3 regions of the Mesorhizobium sp. B2-6-1 genome follow, and region 1 is predicted to be linked to each of the others. Evidence: riboswitches for the same ligand, from Rfam matches in the RefSeq annotation. Region 1 holds a riboswitch; each other region holds the start of a gene.
The links. A riboswitch is a leader RNA that binds a small molecule or an ion and turns the genes downstream of it on or off. The one in region 1 is predicted to bind cobalamin.
Positions count from the first base shown of each region.

Region 1 (2,918 bases):
TGGCCGAGTGCGGGCTGGACCTGATCATCGTCATGGGCGCGCCGGCGGATTATCAACAGGAGCGGCTGCGCCGCGTCGTCGAGACGCGTCGTGCCGATGCCGTCGTACTGGCCTGGACGCGGCGCGAGGACGATCGCATCGACTATCTGAGCAAGGCCGGCTTTCCCTTCGCGACGCTCGGCCGAAGCCGGTCCGGCGACGACAGCTATCCCTCTCTGGATCTGGATTTCGAGAAGGCGGGCGCCGATGCGGTCGACCGGCTGGTTGCGCGTGGCCACCGCCGCATCGCCGCCATCCGGCCGTCGCTTGACCTGAATTTCGGTTATCTGTTTCTGGAGGGTTATTGCAAGGCGCTGCGGCGGCACGGCATCGAAGTCGATCCCGGCCTGATTGTGGACGGTTTTATCAACGAAGCCGGTGGCTACGCGGTGACACCGCAAGTCATGCGGTCGAAGGATCCGCCGACCGCGATTATCTTCAACAACGACTCGATGGCGCTCGGCGGCTGCAAAGCGCTCGCCGAAATGGGGATCAAGCCCGGGCAGGATGTCGCGGTGATCGTCATCGTCGACACGCCGCTCTGCCGTTATTTCTCGCCGGCGCTGACCGGCTTTCGCCCGAGCCTGGATCCGATGGGGCGGCGCCTCGGCGAAATCCTGCTCGCCTCGCTCCCGGCTTTCGCCGGCGCGAAAGGGCCAGAGATCATTCGCGAGGTCTGGCCGCTGGAACTGGTGGCGCGCGATAGCGATTGACCAGACGATTGTATTGTTATAACAGAACATACATCGACCTTGCCTTGACGCTGCCTGCATCCTAGGCTGCGACTCGTGATGGTCCCCGCGCCGCAAGGCGAGGGGTAAAAAGGGAACATGGTGAGGCCCGATTTTCGGGTCGAAGCCATGGCTGCCCCCGCAACTGTAAGCGGCGAGCAAAATCCGAGAAGCCACTGGCCGGCAAGGCTGGGAAGGCAGGATGGCGCAACGACCCGCGAGCCAGGAGACCTGCCATCTGCATGAGTTGACCGGACGGGGTGTGCCGGGAGGAGACGCGGGGTTCGGTCTTGTCGACCGGTTCAAGCCAGCTTCCTTCCGTCGCCATTTTTGAAAGTGACGGAAGTTGGACGGCTCCATCGATCGCATTCACTGCATTCCCATGCATCGCATCATCGTGTGCACGCTTTGCCGCGATATCGCCACCGAGGTGAATTCAGGCCAGCGTCCGGCAGGATTGGCAAGCAAGACGCTGGCCCGTATTCCGGCAGGCCCTGCAAGGAATTGCCCATGACCGCGCCGCTTCTCGAGGCCCGCGACCTGGCCGCGGCGGCGGATGGCCTGCATCTGGTGCATCCGGTCAGCCTTTCGGTGGCGGCGGGCGACCGTCTCGCCATCATCGGTCCCAACGGCGCCGGCAAGACGACATTGCTGCGCATGCTGTCGGGCATGCTGCGGCCGAGTTCGGGCGAAGTGAAGCTCACCGGGCGCCTGCTGGACAGGATTTCGACCGCCGAGCGGGCGCTGCACATCGCCGTCGTCGGCCAGACCGATCAACCGGATCCACGGCTGGCGGTGATCGATTATGTCGAGCTCGGCCGGGTTCCGCATACCGGCCGCAGGCACAGGAGCGAGGAACGCGACATTGTCGTCGAGGCGCTGCGCCGGACCGGGCTGTTGCCGCTGCTTGGCCGCACCATCGGCTCGCTGTCGGGCGGCGAGCGCCAGCGCGCCCAGCTTGCCCGCGCCATCGCACAGGAGCCGAAGATCCTGTTCCTCGACGAGCCGACCAACCATCTCGACCCGCGGGCGCGCAGCGAGTTGCTCGAACTGGTTGCAGGCCTCGGCATGACCGTGATCGCGGTGCTGCACGATCTGGCGCTGGTGACGCCTTTCGCCACCAGGGTCGCGGTGATGAGCCATGGCCGGTTGCATGTGCTGGCGCCGCCACGCGAAGCACTCACTCAGCAGCTGATCCGCGAGATCTTCGGTGTCGACGTCTTTAGGTTGCGCCACCCGATGGAGGACCGCGAGCTGACGGTGTTCGAGGTTCCGAACCGTGCCGCGCCATCTTCGTGAGCGCAGATCCAATTCCCGTGCAACGAAGGAGCAACATCCGTGAAACGCCTTGCCGTATCTCTTGCCTTCTCCCTGCTGGCCTCTACGGCCTTCGCCTTTCCGGTGACGGTCGACAGCTGCGGCAAGTCGCTGACCTTCGACGCGCCTCCAAAGCGCGCTGTCATTCACGATCTCAACATGGCCGAGATGGCCTTCGCCCTGAAGCTGCAGCCGTCGATCGTCGGCCTGACCGGCATCACCGGATGGTACAAGGTCGGCCCCGAATTCAAGGCCGAGCAAGGCTCGATCCCGGAACTGGCGCCCAAATATCCGACGCTGGAAAACCTGGTCGCTGTCGAGCCCGACTTCTTCTTCGCCGGTTGGTACTACGGCATGAAGCCGGGCGGCGAGGTGACGCCCGATACGCTGGCGCAACACGGCATCAAGACCCTGGTGCTGACGGAAAGCTGCGTCCATCTCGACAAGAACCGCCCCGCCGCTTCGATGGACCTGCTCTATGGCGATGTCGAGAAGCTGGGCAAGATCTTCGGCAAGGAGGCCGAAGCGGATAAGCTCGTCTCCGGCTGGAAGGCGCAGCTCGCCGAAATCACGGCCAAGGTCGGCGCCCGCAGGGGAACGCGCGTGTTCCTCTATGATTCCGGCGAGGACAAGCCGTTCACATCAGGCAAGTTCGCCATTCCCAACGCCATGATTTCCGCGGCCGGCGGCGACAACATCATGGCCGACATGGACACCAGCTGGGGCAACACGGATTGGGAGACGGTGGCCTCGCGCAATCCGCAATTCCTCATCCTGCTCGACTATCAGGATGGCGGCGGCTACCGGAAGCTGCTCGATTTCCTGAAAGCG
Region 1 covers NZ_VFUH01000009.1:70,696-73,613, forward strand. The annotation lists gene FJ443_RS19075 (LacI family DNA-binding transcriptional regulator) at 1-752, shown strand, start outside; cobalamin riboswitch at 815-1,024, shown strand; gene FJ443_RS19080 (ABC transporter ATP-binding protein) at 1,281-2,069, shown strand; gene FJ443_RS19085 (ABC transporter substrate-binding protein) at 2,109-2,918, shown strand, end outside.

Region 2 (2,918 bases), on a different contig from region 1:
AGAAGAGATGCACAAGCCCCGCAGGGAAATGATCGCCGAAACGCGCGCCAAATTGATTGCCGCGGCCCGGCATGCGTTCGGAACGATCGGTTATGCCGAGGCATCGATGGATGATTTCACCGCATCGGCCGGGCTGACGCGCGGTGCGCTCTATCATCATTTCGGGGACAAGAAGGGGCTTTTGCAGGCGGTTATCGCCGAGATAGACGCCGAGATGGCGGCACGGGTGAATGAGGTTGCAGCGAAAGCACCGACCCGCTGGCAAAGCTTCGTCGACGAATGCACGAGCTACATCGAAATGGCGCTGGAGCCGGAAATCCAGCGCATCATGTTTCGGGACGGTCCGGCCGTGCTGGGGGATCCCGCGCAATGGCCGAACGCCAATGCCTGCGTCGCGTCGATGACCGATCACCTGACGACGCTGCAGGGCGACGGGGTGGTTGTCCCGGGCGTAGACCCCGAGACCGCGGCACGGCTGATCAACGGGGCGAGCAGCCAGGCGGCGCAGCGGATCGCCAATTCGAACGACCCGGAAGCGACGTCGAAGACCGTGGTGGCGGCATTCAAGCAACTGCTCGAAGGATTGTTGAGGAAGGATGCCGGAGCCGCCTGACGACGGCAGGCCGCCGGCAGCGCGCTGCGCATGCCATATCGGCAATCAAATCAAGGGTTTGTCAGACTTTTCGCATGTTGCCGCCTTGAGGCGTGCGATCGTTGATTTGAGCGGAACTTCGCCCTGTCCGCAAAACGTCTCGCTCATGATCAGCTCGGGCAGCGGCAGCCGCCGCCCCCAGCCATGTGTTTCGAGGTCCGGTTTCGGCGCGAACTCCGAGACACGGCCGACACAGAGATAGGCCACCGGCGTCACATGCCCGGGAATCGACAGAAGGTCTTTCAACGCCTGCGCCTCGATAATGCTGACCCAGCCGACGCCGACGCCTTCGGCGCGCGCCGCCAGCCAGAAATTCTGCACCGCGCAGACCGTGCTGTAGAGATCCATCTCGGGATTGTGCCAGCGTCCCAGCGGCGAACCCTGTGAGCGTCGGCGGTCGCAGGTGATACAGATATTGAGCGCGCTTTCGCAGATGCCTTCCAGCTTGAGCTTGCGGTAGAGCGCCCGCCGCTCTTCCTCGATCGCCGGCAATTCCTGCTCGCGCGCCGCGAGGACCAGGTCGCGCACCTGTTCCCGTCGTTCGGTGCCACGAATGACGATGAAATTCCATGGCTGCATGAAGCCGACCGATGGCGCGTGATGGGCGGCAAGCAGCAGCCGCGCCAAGACCTCGTCGTCGACGGCCTCTGATGTAAAATGGCTGCGAACATCGCGCCGCGTGAACATGGCGCGGTAGACCGCATCGCGCGCCATCTGGTCGAATCCGTCACCCACGGGGATGGTCATATTGTCCGGCATCGCTTGTCCCCTTGCGATTGCAATCAACTGCCGTCCGCCTGACCATGCGGATGACGATGCCTGCCAGGCCGGTCTTCTGGCTCGGGATCAACCCGCATCCGGCGCCTTCCCGTCATCGACAGTGGCATTTACCGGCGCGGTCCCCCTTACAGCGTTGGGCACGCCACGGTATCAAACCGTGTTCCCGATTCTCCCGCTCGCGGCGGGCACCAGGCAGTGGCCGGGACTTTACGACGAAGCCCCTGCGCCGCCAATCCCCGCGGCGACGCGAATGGACGCAGGCGCGATTTTCCCCAGCCATCAGGCCGCAACGCATGGCCATCGCCGCGCCGGGGCACTAGATAGGGGGCATGGCCACTCGTCTCTACACCCATCCGATCTTCCTTGAGCACATCACGCCGCCCGGCCATCCGGAGCGGCCGGACCGCTTGCGCGCCATCGAGCGCGTGCTCGACGACGAGGCTTTTGCCGCGCTCGACCGCCTCGAGGCGCCGGAAGGCGACGAGGCCACCATTCTCTACGCGCATCCCGAGGATTTCGTCGAGCGGGTACGCGCCGCCATTCCCGAGACGGGCATCGCCCGCATCGATGCCGACACAACGGCCAGCCCGAAGAGCTGGCAGGCGGCGATCACCGCGATCGGAGCCGCCAACGCCGCCGTCGACGACGTCTTTGCCGGCAGGGCAGACAACGTTTTCGTCGCCGCCCGGCCGCCCGGCCATCATGCCGAGAAAGCGACCGCGATGGGCTTCTGCCTGTTCAACACGGCGGCCATCGCCGCACGTTATGCACAGCGCAAACACGATATCGAACGTGTCGCCATCGTCGACTGGGACGTGCATCACGGCAACGGCACGCAGGATGTTTTCTGGGACGATCCGTCCGTGCTTTATTGCTCGACGCACCAGATGCCGCTCTACCCCGGCACCGGAGCAAAGAACGAAACCGGCGCCGGCAACATCGTCAACGCGCCGCTTGCGCCGCAGACCGGCAGCGAGGCGTTCCGCGATGCCTTCCTGTCGCGCGTGCTGCCCTCGCTCGACAATTTTGCACCCGACCTGATCATTATTTCGGCCGGCTTCGATGCGCATCATCGCGACCCGCTGGCCGAGATCAACCTGACCGAGGATGATTTCGACTGGGCGACCGGCCAACTCATGCAGCGCGCGGCGCGCCACAGCGGCAACCGGCTCGTCAGCCTGCTCGAGGGCGGCTACGATCTGCAAGGATTGGCATTTTCGGTCGCCGCCCATGTCGGGCGACTGATGAAAGGATGAATGATGGCTGGTGAAACCAACGAAGACGTCAAGGCGATGAGCTTCGAACAGGCTCTCGACGCGCTGGAGAAGATCGTCGATGATCTGGAGCGTGGCGATGTGCCGCTCGACCAGTCGATCAGGATCTACGAGCGCGGCGAGGCGCTGAAGGTGCATTGCGACCGGCTGCTGAAGGCGGCCGAGGACAAGGTGGAGAAGATCAGGCTGTCCCGCGACGGCAAGCCGGTCGG
Region 2 covers NZ_VFUH01000002.1:215,173-218,090, reverse strand. The annotation lists gene FJ443_RS05740 (TetR/AcrR family transcriptional regulator) at 8-613, shown strand; gene bluB (5,6-dimethylbenzimidazole synthase) at 659-1,411, opposite strand; cobalamin riboswitch at 1,460-1,640, opposite strand; gene FJ443_RS05730 (histone deacetylase family protein) at 1,762-2,688, shown strand; gene FJ443_RS05725 (exodeoxyribonuclease VII small subunit) at 2,692-2,918, shown strand, end outside.
Region 2: another riboswitch for cobalamin. It lies ahead of bluB (5,6-dimethylbenzimidazole synthase); the one in region 1 lies ahead of FJ443_RS19080 (ABC transporter ATP-binding protein).

Region 3 (2,918 bases), on a different contig from region 1:
ATAATAATGATTGACGCGCGGACCGACCGCCTGCAGCAACAGCCGCATCGGCTTGCCGCCGACCTCGACGAAGCCTTTCACCCGCAGCACGTTCTCCTGTTCGGCGGCGGTCGCGACGCGCTTTGCCAGGTCGTCCGGGTTGGCGATCGAGGGGATGTCGACGATGAACGTATCGAAGTCGTCGTGCTCGTGGTCGAAGGCGCCGTCATGATGGGACTTGCGGTTCTCGATGTCGTCCTCGACGGCGAGGCCTAGCCCGAGCAGCACGGACGGATCGACCTTGCCATGAGCCGTCGGCACGACCTTCACGGCGCGGGCGGAGTGTTCGCCAATGATGGCGTTGGCGCGAGCCGAACCTGCGGCATCCATCAGGTCGCTCTTCGACAGGATGATGAGGTCGGCGCAGGCGATCTGGTCCTCGAACACCTCCTCGACGGGGTGGTCGTGGTCCAGTGTCTGGTCCTGCGCGCGTTGCGCCTGCAGGGCGTCCATGTCGTTGGCGACGCGCCCCTCGGCCAATGCCGGACCGTCGACCACGGCGATTACGCCGTCGACTGTCACCCGGCTCTTCACTGTCGGCCACTGGAAGGCCTGGACCAGCGGCTTGGGCAGAGCCAAGCCTGAGGTCTCGATCAGGATGTGGTCGACCTTCGGCGTCAGCGACAGGATCTGGTCGAGCGCCGGGACGAAATCGTCGGCGACGGTGCAGCAGATGCAGCCATTGGCCAGTTCGACGACGTTTTCCTCCGGGCAGGTGTCGATGCCGCAGCCCTTGAGGATCTCGCCGTCGATTCCGATGTCGCCGAATTCGTTGACGATGATGGCGATCCGCTTGCCGCCCGCGTTCTCCAGGAGATGGCGGACCAGCGTGGTCTTGCCGGCACCCAGGAAGCCGGTGACCACGGTACAGGGGACGCGGGAGAGAGTGGCGGCGGAAACTGCGGCGGTCATGATCAGTCCTTCAGCATGTCGAGGGGAGGAATGCGGGCGACGAGGCCGCGCTTGAGGGAATCCGGGCGACCACGCCACGGAATGAGGCCGTTGGTCGAAGCGGCGAAGAGTTTCGCGCCGGTGACGAGATCGGCGCCGCTGGCGATGTTCAGGTCGCCGAAGACATAACTCCAGCAGCCGTCGCGAAGAATCGCCGCACTGAGACGGCGCTTGCAGTTGCCGAGGCATTCGACGGTGCGGACACGGACATTGTCGGCCGTTGCGGCTTGGCGCGTATCTTGAGCCAAAACTTCGCCGGCGCGGGGATGGGCATCGGAACCGGTCTCGTCGCGGCAGGAAGCGCAGATGATAACAGTGACGCCGGCCAAGGCGTCGCTATCGCCAGACAAGTCGCTATCGCCAGACAAAATGTCCGCTGTTTCAGCCGGGAAACTGCTGTCGCGTTCCAAATCGGGCTCCTTGCCCGGAAAACCCGCCGGGCGATCGGATTCTTATGTCTCAGACGGCAGGTCTCCTGGCTCGCGGGTCATCGCCTTCGTGCCGCCTTCCCGGGACCGTCCCAGTGGTTTTCGGCCTTGGCTCGTCGCTTACAGTTGCGGGGACAGCCGCGGATTTGAAATCGAGATTTCGCACCGCATTCCCTCTTGGCTCCTCCCTTTGCCGAGAGGAGACCGTCTGGAATGGATTTAGGCTCTTGCAGGCGGCGGTGTCAACGCGCGTCTACGACACGGCAATGTCGGCGAGCGGCTGCCCAAGGTCGCCGGCGGGCGTAACCTCGATCCGTTCGAGGCCGAGCCAGCCCTGCATCTGCGTCAATTCCTGGAAGAGTTGCGCGGCGGTTTCAGGCGGCGCGCTGGGCTCGGCATAGGCCGCGTGGACGCGTAGCACGCTGGCCGGCCGGTCGGCCTTGAGGTCGACGCGCGCCACGATCCTGTCGCCGAGCAGGAACGGCAGGACGTAATAGCCGTATTGCCGTTTTTCGGCAGGGGTGTAGATTTCTATGCGGTAGTGGAAATCGAACAGCCGCTCCGTGCGCGAGCGCTCGAAAACGACCGGATCGAACGGCGCCAGCAAGGCGCGGGCCTCGATTTTTCGTGGAATACGGGCCTCCTTATGGAGGTAAGCCGGTTTGTCCCAGCCCTCGACACGCACCGGCACCAGCTCGCCTGTTTCAACCAGCTCCTCCAGCCGGCCCTTCATGTCGGCCGGCGACAGGCGGAAATAGTCGCGCAGGTCGCTTGCTGTCGCGACGCCATGAGCGCGGGCGGATATCCGCAGCAATTCCCGATGCGCGTCCTCGGCAGACGGCACCGGCAGATCGAGGATCGCCCGCGGCAGTACGCGCTCGGGCAAATCATAGAAGCGTTCGAAGCCACGGCGGTGCGCGGTGGTGATGCGTCCTGCCCAGAACAGCCATTCGAAGGCATGCTTGGCGTGGCTCCAGCCCCACCAGCCGCCGGATCCTTTCTGGCCTTCGAGCGCGGAAGCGGCGATCGGGCCGCGCTCCGCGACCTCGCGGTAGATCTCTTCTATATAGGCGGCGTGCTCACGGCCCCATTTGGCCAGGCCCAGATACATTTCATCGCCACGCTCGGCGCGCTGCATGCGCCAACGCATCAGGGGATAGGTCTCGACCGGCAGGAAGGAAGCCTCGTGCGCCCAGTATTCGAAAACCGTGCGCTTGCGCGTGACGGCGGCGTTGTCGAGCAAGGCGAACGGGTAGGGACCAAGGCGCGAATAGAGCGGCATGTAGTGAGCGCGCACCACCGCGCTGACGGAATCGATCTGCAGCAGGCCGGTACGCGAGAGCACGCGGGCGAAGTGGCGTCGGTCGGGCGTGCCGGCGGGGCGGGGATCAGTGAACCCTTGGGCGGCGAGCGCGATACGCCGGGCCGTGGCAAGCGAGATCTTTTCCTTCATTCGGATGCGACTCTGATGGCTTGTTGAGCGTCGTTCGGACAGTTGAT
Region 3 covers NZ_VFUH01000006.1:108,740-111,657, reverse strand. The annotation lists gene cobW (cobalamin biosynthesis protein CobW) at 1-951, opposite strand, end outside; gene FJ443_RS14715 (DUF1636 family protein) at 954-1,400, opposite strand; cobalamin riboswitch at 1,438-1,642, opposite strand; gene FJ443_RS14710 (winged helix-turn-helix domain-containing protein) at 1,672-2,871, opposite strand.
Region 3: another riboswitch for cobalamin. It lies ahead of FJ443_RS14715 (DUF1636 family protein); the one in region 1 lies ahead of FJ443_RS19080 (ABC transporter ATP-binding protein).